DNA from 4 places in the Proteiniborus sp. genome. Region 2 is predicted to be linked to each of the others. Evidence: predicted binding sites of a transcription regulator. Region 2 holds the regulator's gene; each other region holds the start of a gene.
What was found. Region 2 encodes Rex, which represses fermentation and respiration genes when NADH is low (regulators of the CRP and FNR family bind a similar motif). Its sites were predicted from a motif close to ATTGTTAANNNNTTAACAAT; they were not measured.
Positions count from the first base shown of each region.

Region 1: the regulator Rex is predicted to act here: its motif matches at 2,125-2,144, upstream of ABV008_RS15805 ((2Fe-2S) ferredoxin domain-containing protein).
Region 3: the regulator Rex is predicted to act here: its motif matches at 1,570-1,589, upstream of kdd (L-erythro-3,5-diaminohexanoate dehydrogenase).
Region 4: the regulator Rex is predicted to act here: its motif matches at 978-997, upstream of ABV008_RS07910 (YeeE/YedE family protein).

Region 1 covers NZ_JAWRHZ010000067.1:23,761-27,234, forward strand. Annotated here, with positions in the region: gene ABV008_RS15795 (SpoIIE family protein phosphatase) at 1-147, opposite strand, end outside; gene ABV008_RS15800 ([Fe-Fe] hydrogenase large subunit C-terminal domain-containing protein) at 147-1,865, opposite strand; gene ABV008_RS15805 ((2Fe-2S) ferredoxin domain-containing protein) at 1,867-2,112, opposite strand; gene ABV008_RS15810 (DegV family protein) at 2,360-3,217, opposite strand.
Region 2 covers NZ_JAWRHZ010000041.1:1,243-4,716, forward strand. Annotated here, with positions in the region: gene abc-f (ribosomal protection-like ABC-F family protein) at 1-1,395, opposite strand, end outside; gene ABV008_RS08035 (redox-sensing transcriptional repressor Rex) at 1,618-2,256, shown strand; gene ABV008_RS08040 (amino acid ABC transporter ATP-binding protein) at 2,531-3,271, shown strand; gene ABV008_RS08045 (molybdopterin-containing oxidoreductase family protein) at 3,310-3,474, shown strand, end outside.
Region 3 covers NZ_JAWRHZ010000061.1:29,572-33,045, forward strand. Annotated here, with positions in the region: gene kamA (lysine 2,3-aminomutase) at 1-286, opposite strand, end outside; gene kdd (L-erythro-3,5-diaminohexanoate dehydrogenase) at 472-1,509, opposite strand; gene ABV008_RS13120 (sigma-54 interaction domain-containing protein) at 1,778-3,172, opposite strand; gene ABV008_RS13125 (YwiB family protein) at 3,299-3,474, opposite strand, start outside.
Region 4 covers NZ_JAWRHZ010000040.1:26,467-29,940, forward strand. Annotated here, with positions in the region: gene glmS (glutamine--fructose-6-phosphate transaminase (isomerizing)) at 1-725, shown strand, start outside; gene ABV008_RS07910 (YeeE/YedE family protein) at 1,211-2,515, shown strand; gene ABV008_RS07915 (FAD-dependent oxidoreductase) at 2,606-3,474, shown strand, end outside.

The sequences.
Region 1 (3,474 bases), on a different contig from region 2:
TATATTAGCTTTTACGCCACTTCCTAATCCATCTGCCAGCACTATGATAATTCCATTTTCACTATCTATTAGCTCTACCTTATCTCCGCAAAGCTCCTCGCCATATTTAATTAGACTATCATATGCAATGTCTACAAAACAATCCATTAAATATCACCTGCTTCTCCTAAAGCAATATCCTTTAGTTTAGTAAGTATAACCTTTGTTTCAGCTGTAGTCTCACCTAAGAGACTTGCTATTTCTTGTGCTACTCTCATCTGTTTGTCTATTACTTCTTGTGCTGCATTTAATGTGTTTTTCTTCACTCTGGCAAGCTCTTCTTTATTTTTTTCAGCTAAAGTAACATCTGTCATTATTACCATTAATACCTTTTCTTTTTCCAGATACGTAATATTTCCTATTAGGACTAATCCATACTGAGAATATACTAGCTTATGACCTATTAAATCCTCTTTAGTTGAAATAACTCTTAGAAAAATATCTTCATCAATAAGCTTTGATATTGGTTCTCCTTTCATGGCTTCTGCCTTAATATTAAAGGCTCTCTCTGATTTTGGATTAAACTCTTTCACCTTAAGGTCTTCATCCAAAATAAAGATAATATTAGGACTGTTTTTAAAAATAACGTTTCTTAAACTCTCAGCTTCTGCTTTCATAAATGGTAAGCACATATTAATATCAGACATACCTTCGATTACAGACTTAGCTTTTTCTCTACAAGAAGCATAACCACAGGCAGTACAATTGAGTTCGTCCTCTTGACTACGCTTGCCCATTTTACCTAATATTTCTTTTATCTTATCTTCTGTAGCAGTCTTTCTACTTGCCTTTCTATTAAAAAATCTTTTAGTAAAATCAATATTTTCATAATTATATTCAATATCACCCTGGGCATAACATTTCTTTTTAATTACGTATTTCTTTATTTTGTCTTGTCTAACATAATGGTTGATGTTATCTTTAGGCATTCCTGGCCCGTCTATACAGCTATTATTACATATATTAAGTTCTGCAAAAAATCCATCTATTCCGTTATTTTCAATACACTCAAGAAACTCCTTGCAGCTTTCTACTCCATTTATCCTCATAAGTTCATATTTCTTCCTAACGAAGCTATTTTCTTCGCTTAAGCCACCCTTAACAGGAAATAAACTTCCTCGTTTATATGAGGTTTGATTAAATGGTTGAGGCTCAAGGTTTCTTAACACTATATTTTCTTCTAAAAACCAATAATCTAACTCCTCAAAGGTTAGCACTGAATCAATTATTCCTTCATGTTGAAAATCTTCTGCCTCAGCTTTTTTAGCAAGACATGGCCCTATAAATACTACTACACTATCTATTCCATATTTATGTTTTAAAAGCTTTCCATGAGCAATCATTGGAGATACTACTGGTATCATATATTTAGTCAATGAAGGATAATACTTTTCTATAAGATTATTAACAGAAGGACAACTTGTAGTAATAAGATTTTTATATTTTCCTTCTTCGTAATATTTATTATAATAATCCAATACTATTTCAGCACCTATAGCTGTTTCCTCTATAATATCGAACCCAAGTTTCTTTAAGGCTGTTACTATTTGATATTCGTCACTCATATCAAATGCACCAGCAAAAGATGGTGCTACACTAGCTATTACTCTCTTTTTACTTTGTATAGCCTTTTTCACTTGAGATACATTACTTTTTATGATTAAAGCACCTTTTTGACAAGCAATCTGACATTTCCCACATGAAATGCATAAATCATCTACTATTTCAGCATGATCTTCTAGAATAGTAATTGCCTTAGAGGGACATATTCTAAGGCATCTATTGCAGTTGTTGCAGTTTTCCTTTATAAAATTAATGAACTTCATTTTAAAGCCTCCCAGCTATATGTTTTTCAAAGAATTCCCTAACAGCTCCTTCTTCAACTGAAATTACCTTATCCTCATCGACCCTTACAGAAACCGCTTTTGTACATTCACCTAAACAGAACGCTGCTTTTACAGTAATCTTGTCCGATAGCTGTTTTTTATCAATTATCTGTTGAAGTTCCTTTATTACACTATATGCTCCTTTAAGGTGACATGCACTACCAATGCAAACGTTAATAAATATCATGATAGCATCTCCTTTGTTATTATTTTAACAATAGCGATTGAAAAATTTTGTATCTCTATTTCTAACGGACTTTCTTTAAATATAGTATATTTTATTGTTATTTTTTTGTCAAAGCTTATAAATGATTGTAATTTCTTCTTTATATATGTATATTGCCTGATTTAAGGGAAATAGCATATTTATTACGAAAAATTTAGAAAAATGTAAAAGCTTCCAACGAATCTTAAGGAAGCTTTTACATAGTACTTTATTCTAATTCATTTAAGAAAAATATTGCTAATGTGCCTGGACCAGAATGAGCGCCGATAGCACATCCTATGTCGTTAATGACAAAATCCTTGCAATTAAATCTTTCTTCCATCAATTCCTTTGCTTTCATAGCTATTTCTATATCATCACCATGGGTGATACCTATAATTTGACTGCTTAAGTTTACTCCTCTTTCTTCGATTATTTCCATCATTCTCTTTAGCACCTTATTTCGTCCTCTTACTTTTTCTAAAGGAATTAGTTTCCCATCATCTACATGTAATATTGGTTTAATATTTAGAAGAGAGCCTACTACAGCTGCAGTTCTACTTACTCTCCCTCCTCTATAAAGATATTCTAAATCATCAACTGTAAATATATGCTCCATATGTTTAGAGTAAAATTCAGCGGTTTTTACTATTTCCTCTTTTGTAATTCCTTTCATAGCCATCTGCGCAGCTTTCAAAACCACTAAGCCAAAGCCACCCGAGGCACATTTAGTATCTATTATCGATATGTCAAAATTAGGGTAATCTTCTAATACTTCGTTTTTTGCTATTAGAGACGATTGATATGTTCCTGATAATCCTGATGAAAAAGCTATGTATATACAAGGTTCATTTTTCTTTGCATATTCCTCAAATTTTTCTTTAAATACTTGTGGAGATACTTGGGAGGTCTTGTATACCTTTCCTTCTCTCATATTATCATAGAGTTCTTTAGGCTCTAGAGTTTCTCTGTCTTTATATTCTTCATCCCCTAGATAGACAAGTATTGGTAACACATCTATGCCACATCTTGAAATAATATCAGATGATAAATCGCTAGCACTATCTGTAATAATCCTGGTTTTCATAAAATCATCCTCCACATTAAAATAACTTATATCATTTATTATATTATAAATGTCCATATATGTAAATCTAAACCACTACATGTAAGCATATTCGATTACAATTTATATGTTTTATGAATATATCTTCACTCTGACAAATAGATTATAATATGGAATATTGTGCCCTAGTATTTAAATTATATCAAGGGGTGATATTATGGCTAAGATTTTCTTCATAAGAAAAAAGGTATTGTATGGTGTTATTGCCATTGTTGTGT
Region 2 (3,474 bases):
CATCATAAGTTTTATTAAAGCTACTCTGCTTTTTTCGCCACCGCTTAATTCAGATATTTCTTTAAATATATCATCACCAAAGAATAAAAACTGAGCAAGGAGAGATCTAATTTGGTAATGATCTAAAGATGGATTTTCATCCCAAATTTCATCTACAATAGTTTTTTCTTCGCTGAGACTAGATTGCTCTTGGTCAAAATATCCTATATTTACATGATGGCCCAAATCTATTGTACCTTCATTAATAGGCACCTTACCTAATATCATTTTAAAAAGAGTAGTCTTTCCTACACCATTAGGTCCTATAAGCCCAACTTTTTCTCCTCTATAAATTTTGAAGTTTACATCATTAAATAGATGAAAGTTATCGAAGGCTTTACTTAAGTTTTCTACATATATTACATCGTTTCCACTTTTAATCTTTGGTTCAAATATAATTTTTGATTTTTTACTTTCATTAATAGGAGCATCGATTTTTTTCATTTTATCAAGCATTTTTTGCCTGCTTTGAGCTTGTCTTATATATCTTTGACCACCATAAGACATAAATCTTCTAATGATTTCTTCTTGTCTTGAAATCTCTTTTTGCTGCTCTTCATATTTTTTCCCCAAAAGCTCTAACTCATCTTTTCTTTTCTTCATAAAATCAGTGTAATTTCCGTTATATATTTTTAATAGAGACTTTTCTAGATAGAATATTTTAGAAACGGTATTATCAAGAAAATACCTATCGTGAGAAATAATTATTGCTGCACCCTTATATTCATTAATATATTTTTCAAGCCAATCTATAGCTTGTATATCAAGATGGTTAGTAGGCTCGTCTAAAAGTAAAATATCGGGCTTGCTTAATAATAGCTTTGCTAGCATAACCCTTGCTTTTTGACCACCGCTTAAATTGGATACAGGCATATAAAGTTGTTCTTCACTAAAACCTAATCCTTTTAGAGTGCCTTTGATTTCACTTTTAAAGCCATATCCATTCTTATTTTGAAATTCTTCTGTAAGATAGGCGTACTCATCCATTAAAGAATCTAGTAGTTTGGATTCCTGCTTTTGTCCTTCTATACTAATATTATGTTCAAGTTGTCTTAACTTTTTTTCCATATCCATTAAAGGCATGAATACATCCATAACTTCATCAAAAATAGATTTATTACTTTCTATTTGAGTGCTTTGTTCTAGATAGCCTATTTTACAATCCTTTGATACATACATTTCTCCAGAATCCATTGAGATTCTTCCAGATAAAATATTAAATAATGTGGACTTGCCAGCACCATTTAGTCCAACAAGGCCAACCTTTTCATTATCATTTAGCGAAAAAGTGACTTTATCCAGTATTGTATCTACTACATAGCTTTTAGATATATTGCTACATGATAAAACTATCACTTTGAATCCTCCTTATTTCTTATCAATAATATAATTTTAACAAAAAACGTTTAGAAAAGAAACAATAGGGTAATATTTTTAAAAGACAAAGAGATAATAAATATGATATAATGTGCTCGTTATGACTTTATCATTAAATTGACAGAAATTTAACCTAATGGTATAATATTTAAAATATCTTATAAGTGTGAAAATCAGAATAAGAGTAGGTGGAATAATAATATGGAAAAAGTAAATCGAATTTCGATGGCGGTCATAAGAAGACTACCTAAATACTACAGATATTTAGGTGAACTATTAGATAAAGACATCAATAGAATATCATCTCAAGAATTGAGCAATATTACTGGATTTACAGCTTCTCAAATAAGACAGGACTTAAATAATTTTGGAGGCTTTGGTCAGCAAGGGTATGGTTATAATGTTGAGGAATTACACAAACAGCTTGGCAAGATTTTAGGCTTAGAGAGAACCTATAAGGCTGTTTTAGTAGGGGCAGGTAATCTTGGGCAAGCAGTGGCAAACTATAAAGGATTCGAAGATGCTGGATTTAAACTTTTAGCCTTGTTTGATAAAAACCCTAAGCTAATAGGATTAAAAATAAGAGATATTGAAATATTTGATGTTGATCATATGGAGAATTTTATTAATGATAATGGGGTAGAGATAGGTATTATAACTACTCCAAAGGAACAAGCACAAGGAGTAGCAGATAAGTTTATTAAGAGCAATATCAAGGGTATATGGAATTTTGCTCCTACTGATTTGAAAGTTCCTGAAAACGTTGTAGTTGAAAATGTTCATCTAAATGAAAGTTTATTTATATTATCATATATGTTTAAAGAAAAAAATAGAAAATAAATAGGTTTTTAAAATATAGGAAATTAAGTGGACGGGGTTAGTACTTTAAAATAAAGCACTAACCCCGTTAAATTATGCATAAATGGTAAACCTGAGTGTAGCAAGTGGAGGAGCAATAAGTTTTAACTCCTTTTTTATTTGAATCAAAAATAGCATATTGCTTTATTAATATTTCCTATATTAGATATTAAAACTATAGAAAATATTAATTGGTTTTTTTATGTCGAATTCGTTAGAATTTTAAAATGAGAGTAAATTCCGTAGGAGCGATGATATGATTAAAATTAAAAATCTAAGTAAAAGCTATGGGAAATTAAAGGTATTAAAAAATATAGATTTAGAAGTGAAGAAAGGTGAAGTGGTGGCTATTATTGGACCGTCTGGAACTGGGAAATCCACTTTATTAAGATGTATTAATTATCTTGAAGAGCCTGAAGCTGGTGAGATTGAAATTGATGATATAAAAGTTGATATAAAAAACATTACTAAAAAAGAAATATATGCTTTGAGAAGGAAAACTTCAATGGTGTTCCAAACATATAATCTATTTAAAAATAAAACTGCATTAGAGAATGTTATGGAACCTTTAACTATTGTGAAAAAGATAGATAAAAAGGTTGCGAAGGAAAAGGCGTTAGAAATATTAAAGTCTGTAGGCTTATTTGATAAAAGTGACTATTATCCATCTAAGTTATCAGGAGGACAACAGCAAAGAGTAGGTATAGCCAGAGCTATGGCTGTAGGACCACAGGTAATGCTTTTTGATGAACCCACTTCTGCATTGGATCCAGAACTTGTAGGAGAAGTATTAGATGTTATTAAAGGATTAGCAGAAGCTCATACTACTATGATTATAGTTACACATGAAATGAGTTTTGCAAAAAACGTAGCTGACAGGATAATTTTTATGGATGATGGAATAATTGCAGAGGAAGGTTCACCAGAGCAGATATTTAGCAATCCTAAAAATCCAAGAACTAGTCAATTTTTAAGACAAGTAGTAAGAGAAGTATAGGTATAAAACTTAGCTACAAGTATTTATGAGGTGAATTTATGTATGATAATAAGAAAAATTCTGCTTACAATATAGTTTGCAAGAAGGGTACATGCGGAATTTGTAATTGTTTTTGTGGGATTCAATTATTAGTAAAGGACAATAAAATCATTGAGGCTAAAGGAGACAAGGAACATCCTTTAACTAAAGGTTTTATTTGTCCA
Region 3 (3,474 bases), on a different contig from region 2:
CCATGTCTGCTATACCCTTATGGGTTTCTAATATTGTTGGTACTGCTTGTTTTCTAACTGGGCAATCTGGATTATCTTTATCCATTAGTGATGCATAATATGGTGTTATCCCCATTCTGAATTTTTTTAGTGTCTCTTCTATGTCTTTCTCTTCATCTTTTGTGAGGTTTATTACCTGCTTTAATTGCTCTACTGTAGTGATTCTATTTCTAACCTGCCATTTCCAGTCGTCCCACTCATCTTGGGAAACGTTTTTCCAAAGCTCAATTTCTTTATAGGATCTCACTTTTAAAACCTCCCTTTTAGGTTTGTATGCAATAGGTGCAATAGGGACGGTTCTTTTTGCATAACTAATTCCATTGCCTACCCATTGCACTTAATAAGAAGAAAGTGTGACATAGAATCATCCTTGTCACTTATCGTTGCGTTCAGACAAGACAAGGGAACCGTCCCTCTGTGTTTGCCCCTGTGTTATGCATATAGTTCGGTGTAAATCTTTCTAAGAGTTTCGCTTTCTCTCATTATCTGTAGTGCTATCTCCGCATGACCTTTTGTATATCCATTTCCTACTATCATTGTTACGTCTTTTCCTACGCCTTCTGCTCCAAGGGCTGCTTTTGTAAAGCTTGTTGCCATGCTAAAGAAGTAGATTAATCCTCCATCTCTTGTTGCTAGTATGCTTGTCATTTCAGTATTTGGTATGTTTACACAGTTTATTGTTATGTCTGCCATTCTTCCATTGGTGAGTTCTTTTACTTTGTTGTGGAGTGCTATTGCATCTGTTGCATCTACTTTAATATATTCATCTGCTAAGTTTGCTGATTTTGCTCTTGATACACTTTTATCTGTGCTACCTACACATATTACTTTTCCTGTAACACCTACTCTTTTCTTTGCTTCATGTAAACAAAGCATTCCTGATTTTCCTGTGCCTCCTATGACTACTACATAGTCTCCAGGTTTTACTAGCTTTGCTGCTTGAGCTGGTGCTCCTGCTACGTCAAGTACTGATAATGCTAGGTTTTCCGGTAAATCATTTGGAATAACTGCATATATTCCACTTTCGAATAGTATTGCTTTTCCTTTTATGTCAACTTGGTCTATGTCTTTTCTAACTTCAAGAAATTCGTCTATTCTAAGTGGTGTAAGTGATAATGAAACTAATGTAGCTAATTTATCTCCTACTTTAAGGTCTGTCTTACCTTCTAAAGCAGGTCCAATTTTTTCTACTGTTCCTATTAGCATTCCACCTGAACCAGTTACAGGGTTTTGATGTTTTCCTCTTGTTGCTACGATGTTTTTCATTATTTCTTTTATCTTTTCAGTATCTCCGCCAGCCTCTTCTTTTATTTGTGTAAAGCTTGCTGAGTCAATATTAAGTGTCTGTACATCTATTAGTATTTCATTGTCATAAATCTCCATATTGTTGTCAATCTTTAGCGCTGGTTGTGGTAATACCCCTTTAGGCTCAATAACTCTGTGTGTTCCGTATGGACATCCTTTTTTCATTAATAATTCCTCCCTTAAAAAATATAGTAGTCTTCGAATAAATTCGAAGTAATTAGAATCATTGTTAAATAATTGATAATTATTATCACGTTTTCTTGTTTATTACCCAATAGATATATTGCAAGAAATGTGCCATATGATTAATATAAAAACTAAACATAATTTGATGATTATTATGTTATCTTTGGATAAAATAAGCACAAAAAAGAGAGCTTTATTAATATTCAGCTCTCTTTTTAATATTATGCGCCCAATTTTGGGCGTGTACTTATTTTAGTTCATATTTCTTTATCTTATATTGCAGAGTTTGTCTAGGTATATCTAACTGTTCTGCTGTGCGTGTAATGTTCCAATCTGTGGCTATAAGTGTTTCATTGATAATGCTTTTTTCCATTTGCTCCAAGGTGACTCTTAAAGAATTGGCTGCAAAAGGAACCGTCCCCGTTGCATTCCCTTGATTTCTTATTTGAGTAGGAAGATGTTCTAGTCTTATGGTGTCTGTGTCATATATGGTGGCTATGCCTTCTATTAAATGTTCTAGTTCTCTTACGTTTCCTGGCCAGTTGTAGGTCATAAACTTCTCCATAGCTTCATCATCGACTTTCTTTATATTCTTACCTAAAAGCTTATTGTATTTTTCTATAAAATATTCAGCTAGCCTTGGAATATCATCGGTTCTATCTTTAAGCTCTGGTATATTTATGGATACAACATTTAGCCTATAGTACAAATCCTTTCTGAGTAAATTGTTTTCTATTGCCTTTTCTGGATGTATATTTGTTGCTGCTATTATTCTCACGTTTACTTTAGTAGTTTTTGTTGCCCCTACTCTTCTAACTGTTTTGTCTTGGATGACTCTTAAAAGCTTTGCTTGAAGGTCTAAAGGCATTGAATTAATCTCATCTAATAGAAGAGTTCCACCATCAGCTACTTCGAATAAGCCTGGTCTATCCTCGGCTCCTGTAAAGCCGCCTTTTACTGTTCCAAATAAAATTCCTTCAAGAAGATTACTTGGCAGTGCGGCACAGTTTTGTGCAATAAATGGCTTATCTCTTCTTGGACTTGCATTGTGAATTGACTGTACAAATAGTTCTTTTCCTGTACCTGTTTCTCCGTAAATAATTATTGGTGAAGATGTGGCTGCTGCCTTTAATGCAAGAGATTTAATTTTTAACATTTCTGTATTTTGACCTATAATATCTACAAAAGTAAAGCCTGCAGTTCCCTTGTCTTTCTGTTTATTTTTGTGCTCTGTGCTGTAAAGTTCACTTTGTAGCTCTACTATTTTTTCTGATAGTTTCCTTACTTCTGTTATGTCTTTTGATATTTCAAGTGCTCCAACAATGCTACCTTTTGACTTGATAGGAATGGATGAGTTTATAGTAGTTATTTTATCCCCCTTATAATTCACAAAGGTTTGCTCTATGTCAAATATGGGTTTTCCTGTTCGGATTACTTTTAGAAGTGTACTAGTGTCATGGGAAAGTGAAGGATAAATTTCAAGTATGTGACGTCCTACTGCCTTTTCTCTATCTATTTCATCTAGTTTTTGTGCGAATTTGTTATAATATACTATTTTCCCTGTTTTATCTATGATGTGTATGCCTTCCTGTACGCAGTCAAGTATTTCTAATATATTTTCTCCTTGGAGTAAATCTATCATAGTATCCCCCCAATGCTTAAGTTTGGGCATTTAGTGCCCGTTTTTGGGCTATACTTTTAAATCCTTTTTGCATCTCGCTATAGATACATAGTATCATTCATTAATCAAAAATAACAAGGATAATTTTTACATTATATCTATTGTCAGGTGATTGCTGCTTTCCATGTTATCTGAAATATTAAGCTTATATGACAAGTCTATGTTTCCTTTTCCTACTTCAGATATACTTACGTCTACGTTATCTGTTAATACTTCTATAGACATATCTCCATAGGCAGTCAAGTACTCTGTCCTGTGTTTTT
Region 4 (3,474 bases), on a different contig from region 2:
GAGTTTTATCTGTAACTAATGTAGTAGGTAGTTCTATTTCTAGGGAATCAGATGATGTGTTATATACATGGGCTGGTCCAGAGATTGCAGTAGCATCTACAAAAGCATATACTACTCAGATAGTAGCATTAACTCTTATTGCTTTGGAAATGGCTAAAAAGAGTAAAAATATAACTAATGAAAAAGGCAACATGATAATTGACGAATTAAAACAACTTCCAGAAAAAGTTCAAAAAATATTATCTAATGTAGAAAGCATAAAAAACATAGCAGATAAAATATATAATTCAGAAAGTCTATTTTATATAGGCAGAGGAATTGATTATGATGTGTCTAGAGAAGGCTCACTTAAGCTAAAAGAAATTTCTTATATTCACTCTGAAGCCATAGCAGCAGGAGAGCTTAAACATGGTACACTGGCATTGATAGAAAAAGATACTCCAGTAATAGCATTAGTAACACAAGATAAATTATACGATAAAATGTTAAGCAATATAAAAGAGGTAAAAGCAAGAGGCGCATATGTTGTAGCAGTAGCAAAAGAAGGAAAAACGGAAATAGAGAAGTCGGCTGACAAAGTAATCTACATTCCAGAAGTCATAGAAGAAATTTCTTCGGTATTAAGTATAGTTCCATTACAGCTACTGTCATATTATGTAGCGTATAAAAGAGGATGTGACATAGATAAGCCAAAAAATCTAGCAAAAAGTGTAACTGTAGAGTAGACTTCATATTTCCTGGGAAATTGCCGTCGAATCGTCGAATCACATAAACTTACTATCGCACAGGGAATCGCTTAACGCTAACAGTCACTATCGATGACTTTGAAGGAACGACCAGAGTTCATTTAATCGATGGTAGCGGTGGAGAACGCCTCTTTAGGTTCGACTGGAGAACTTCATAAAGCATATAAAAAGTCATGGATCTAATAGGGTATCAACCCATATTAGATTCATGACTTTTTTTAGAAACATTTATTTGTCAAAAGCTTAACTATATTTGCACTGAATTGTACTTTTATTGATTATGTAGTAGCAACTTTTAAAATCATAGTTTATCTTCTCTTGTATTTACTTTGTTTGTATAAGACTAATGAACTATCAAAATATCTAATGCAATATAAGTAAAGGTAATCATAAAAGAAAGGTTGTTTGTTATATAATAAACATAAAGAAAAATGTTAAAAAAAACACAATGAAGGGGGATTAGTGTGCAAACTACAGGAAAAATCAACAAAAATCAATTAATTATTGCTTTATTTATAATTATTCTTATAGCAATTTTGGGGAAACTTTTAAGTGGAACTAGTAGCAAATTAGGTCTTTATCTTATTACGGGAGTAGTTTTGGGATACATACTTACTCGTTCTAGATTTGGTTTTGCTGGAGGAATAAAGAGAATTTATGTTACAGGAGAAGGAAGTCTTACTAAGGCACTTTTAATTATGTTTGCTGTTACTATGGTTGCATCAGCAGGAATACAATGGGCAGCTGTAGCTAAAGGAGCAGTACCACAATTTAGAGCAGCTACTTCGGATTTGGTTATTCCTGGGAGTGCTTCTGTGCAGATTCTTAATATATCTACAATACTTGGAGGATTTTTCTTCGGTGTTGGGATGATACTTGCTGGAGGATGTGCTTCAGGTACACTTAGCGACTTAGGTGAAGGAGAAATTCGTTCTGCAATAGCTCTTCCATTCTTTGTTTTATTTACTATACCAGGTCATGCTTTAAGACATACAATTGCAGATTCGGCAATTGGAAAGATTGGTGCACAAGTATATTTGCCAGATGTATTTGGATTTATAGGAACTCTCATTATTTCTTTTGCGTTGCTATTAGTACTATATGTAATAACTAGGAAGTATGAAGATCTTAGAAAAAAAGAAGGGTTTTATGAAGAAACCGTGTTTGAGCCGAATGAATTACCGCTACCTGAAGATGAAGACTTCAAATTATTTAGTTACAAAACATATCATAAGTTCTTTATCGAAAGATGGAGTTTCTTTAAAGGTGGAATGTTATTATCGATAGGTTTTATTTTTGTATTGAATACAACAGGGAAAAACTGGGGAGTTACATCTACATTTACTAAGTGGGCAGTTGGACTAATACAAGGCCTTGGCATAGAAATCACCTCACCAGCTTTTGCAAGTATTGTTAAAGATGTAAATGCAGGACTATTAAATGATGGGGGAACGCTGAGAAATATAGGTATTGTGATTGGAGCGGCTATATGCTTACTTTTAGCAGGAAAATTTAGATTTAACTTTGATTTCAGATTAAAGGATACTATATTCTATGCTCTTGGTGGAGCGTTTATGGGTTTTGGTTCAAGACTAGCAGGTGGATGTAATCTCGGAGCACTTTACTCTGCAATTAGTAGCTTTTCATTATCTGGATGGGGTTTTCTAATTGCACTTTCATTAGGGGGAATTGTAGCTCTGAAACTATTTGAAGGAAAGATAAATATAATACCTCCAAATAGACACAAGAAGGCAAGCACAACACTGTAGTTTATAAAATAAGCAATTATATAGGTCTACTAGGAAATACTATAAATTTAAAATATAACTAAATTAAAATAATAAAGGGAGGAAAAGATTATGAGCAAAAGAATCCTAGTTGTTGGAGGAGTAGCAGGAGGAGCTTCTACTGCTGCGAGAGCAAGAAGATTAGATGAATCTGCAGAAATTATTATGTTTGAAAAAGGGCCTCACGTATCATTTTCAAACTGCTGTTTACCTAACCACTTGAGTGGAATGATAGAAAATAGCCAAGACTTAGTGCTTATGTGTCCAGAAAAGTTTAAGAGCCAATACAACATTGAAGCTAGAGTTAATAATGAAGTTATTAAAATTAATAGAGATAAAAAAACTATTACAGTGAAAGACTTAGAAACAGGGAAAGAATACGAAGAAGAGTATGATAAATTAGTGTTATCTCCTGGAGCTAATCCTATTGTTCCTAAAATTGATGGATATGATAAAGAACATGTTTTTACTGTAAGAAATGTTGTAGATATTGATAAATTAAATAGGTATGTGAGAAATGGCAAAGTAAAAGATATTGCAGTAATCGGTGGAGGATTTATTGGAGTAGAAGTTGCTGAAAACTTACAATTATCAGATGTAGATTTCAATGTAACTTTAGTAGAAGCTGCAGACCAAATTATGGCACCATTTGATTACGATATGGTTCAATTACTTCATAAAGAGATGATGGATAAGGGCGTTAATCTAATTGTAGGAGATGCAATCGCTAAAGTCGGAGATGACTATATCGAGCTTGCTTCAGGTAAAAAAGTAGAAGCACAAGCAGTAGTAATGGCAATAGGAGTAAGACCAGAAACTACATTGGCAAGAGAAGCAGGACTTGAAATCGGAGAAACAGGTGGAATTAAAGTAGATCATAATTATTTAACTAGTGACAAAGATATCTATGCAGTAGGAGATGCTATTGAAGTATATAATAA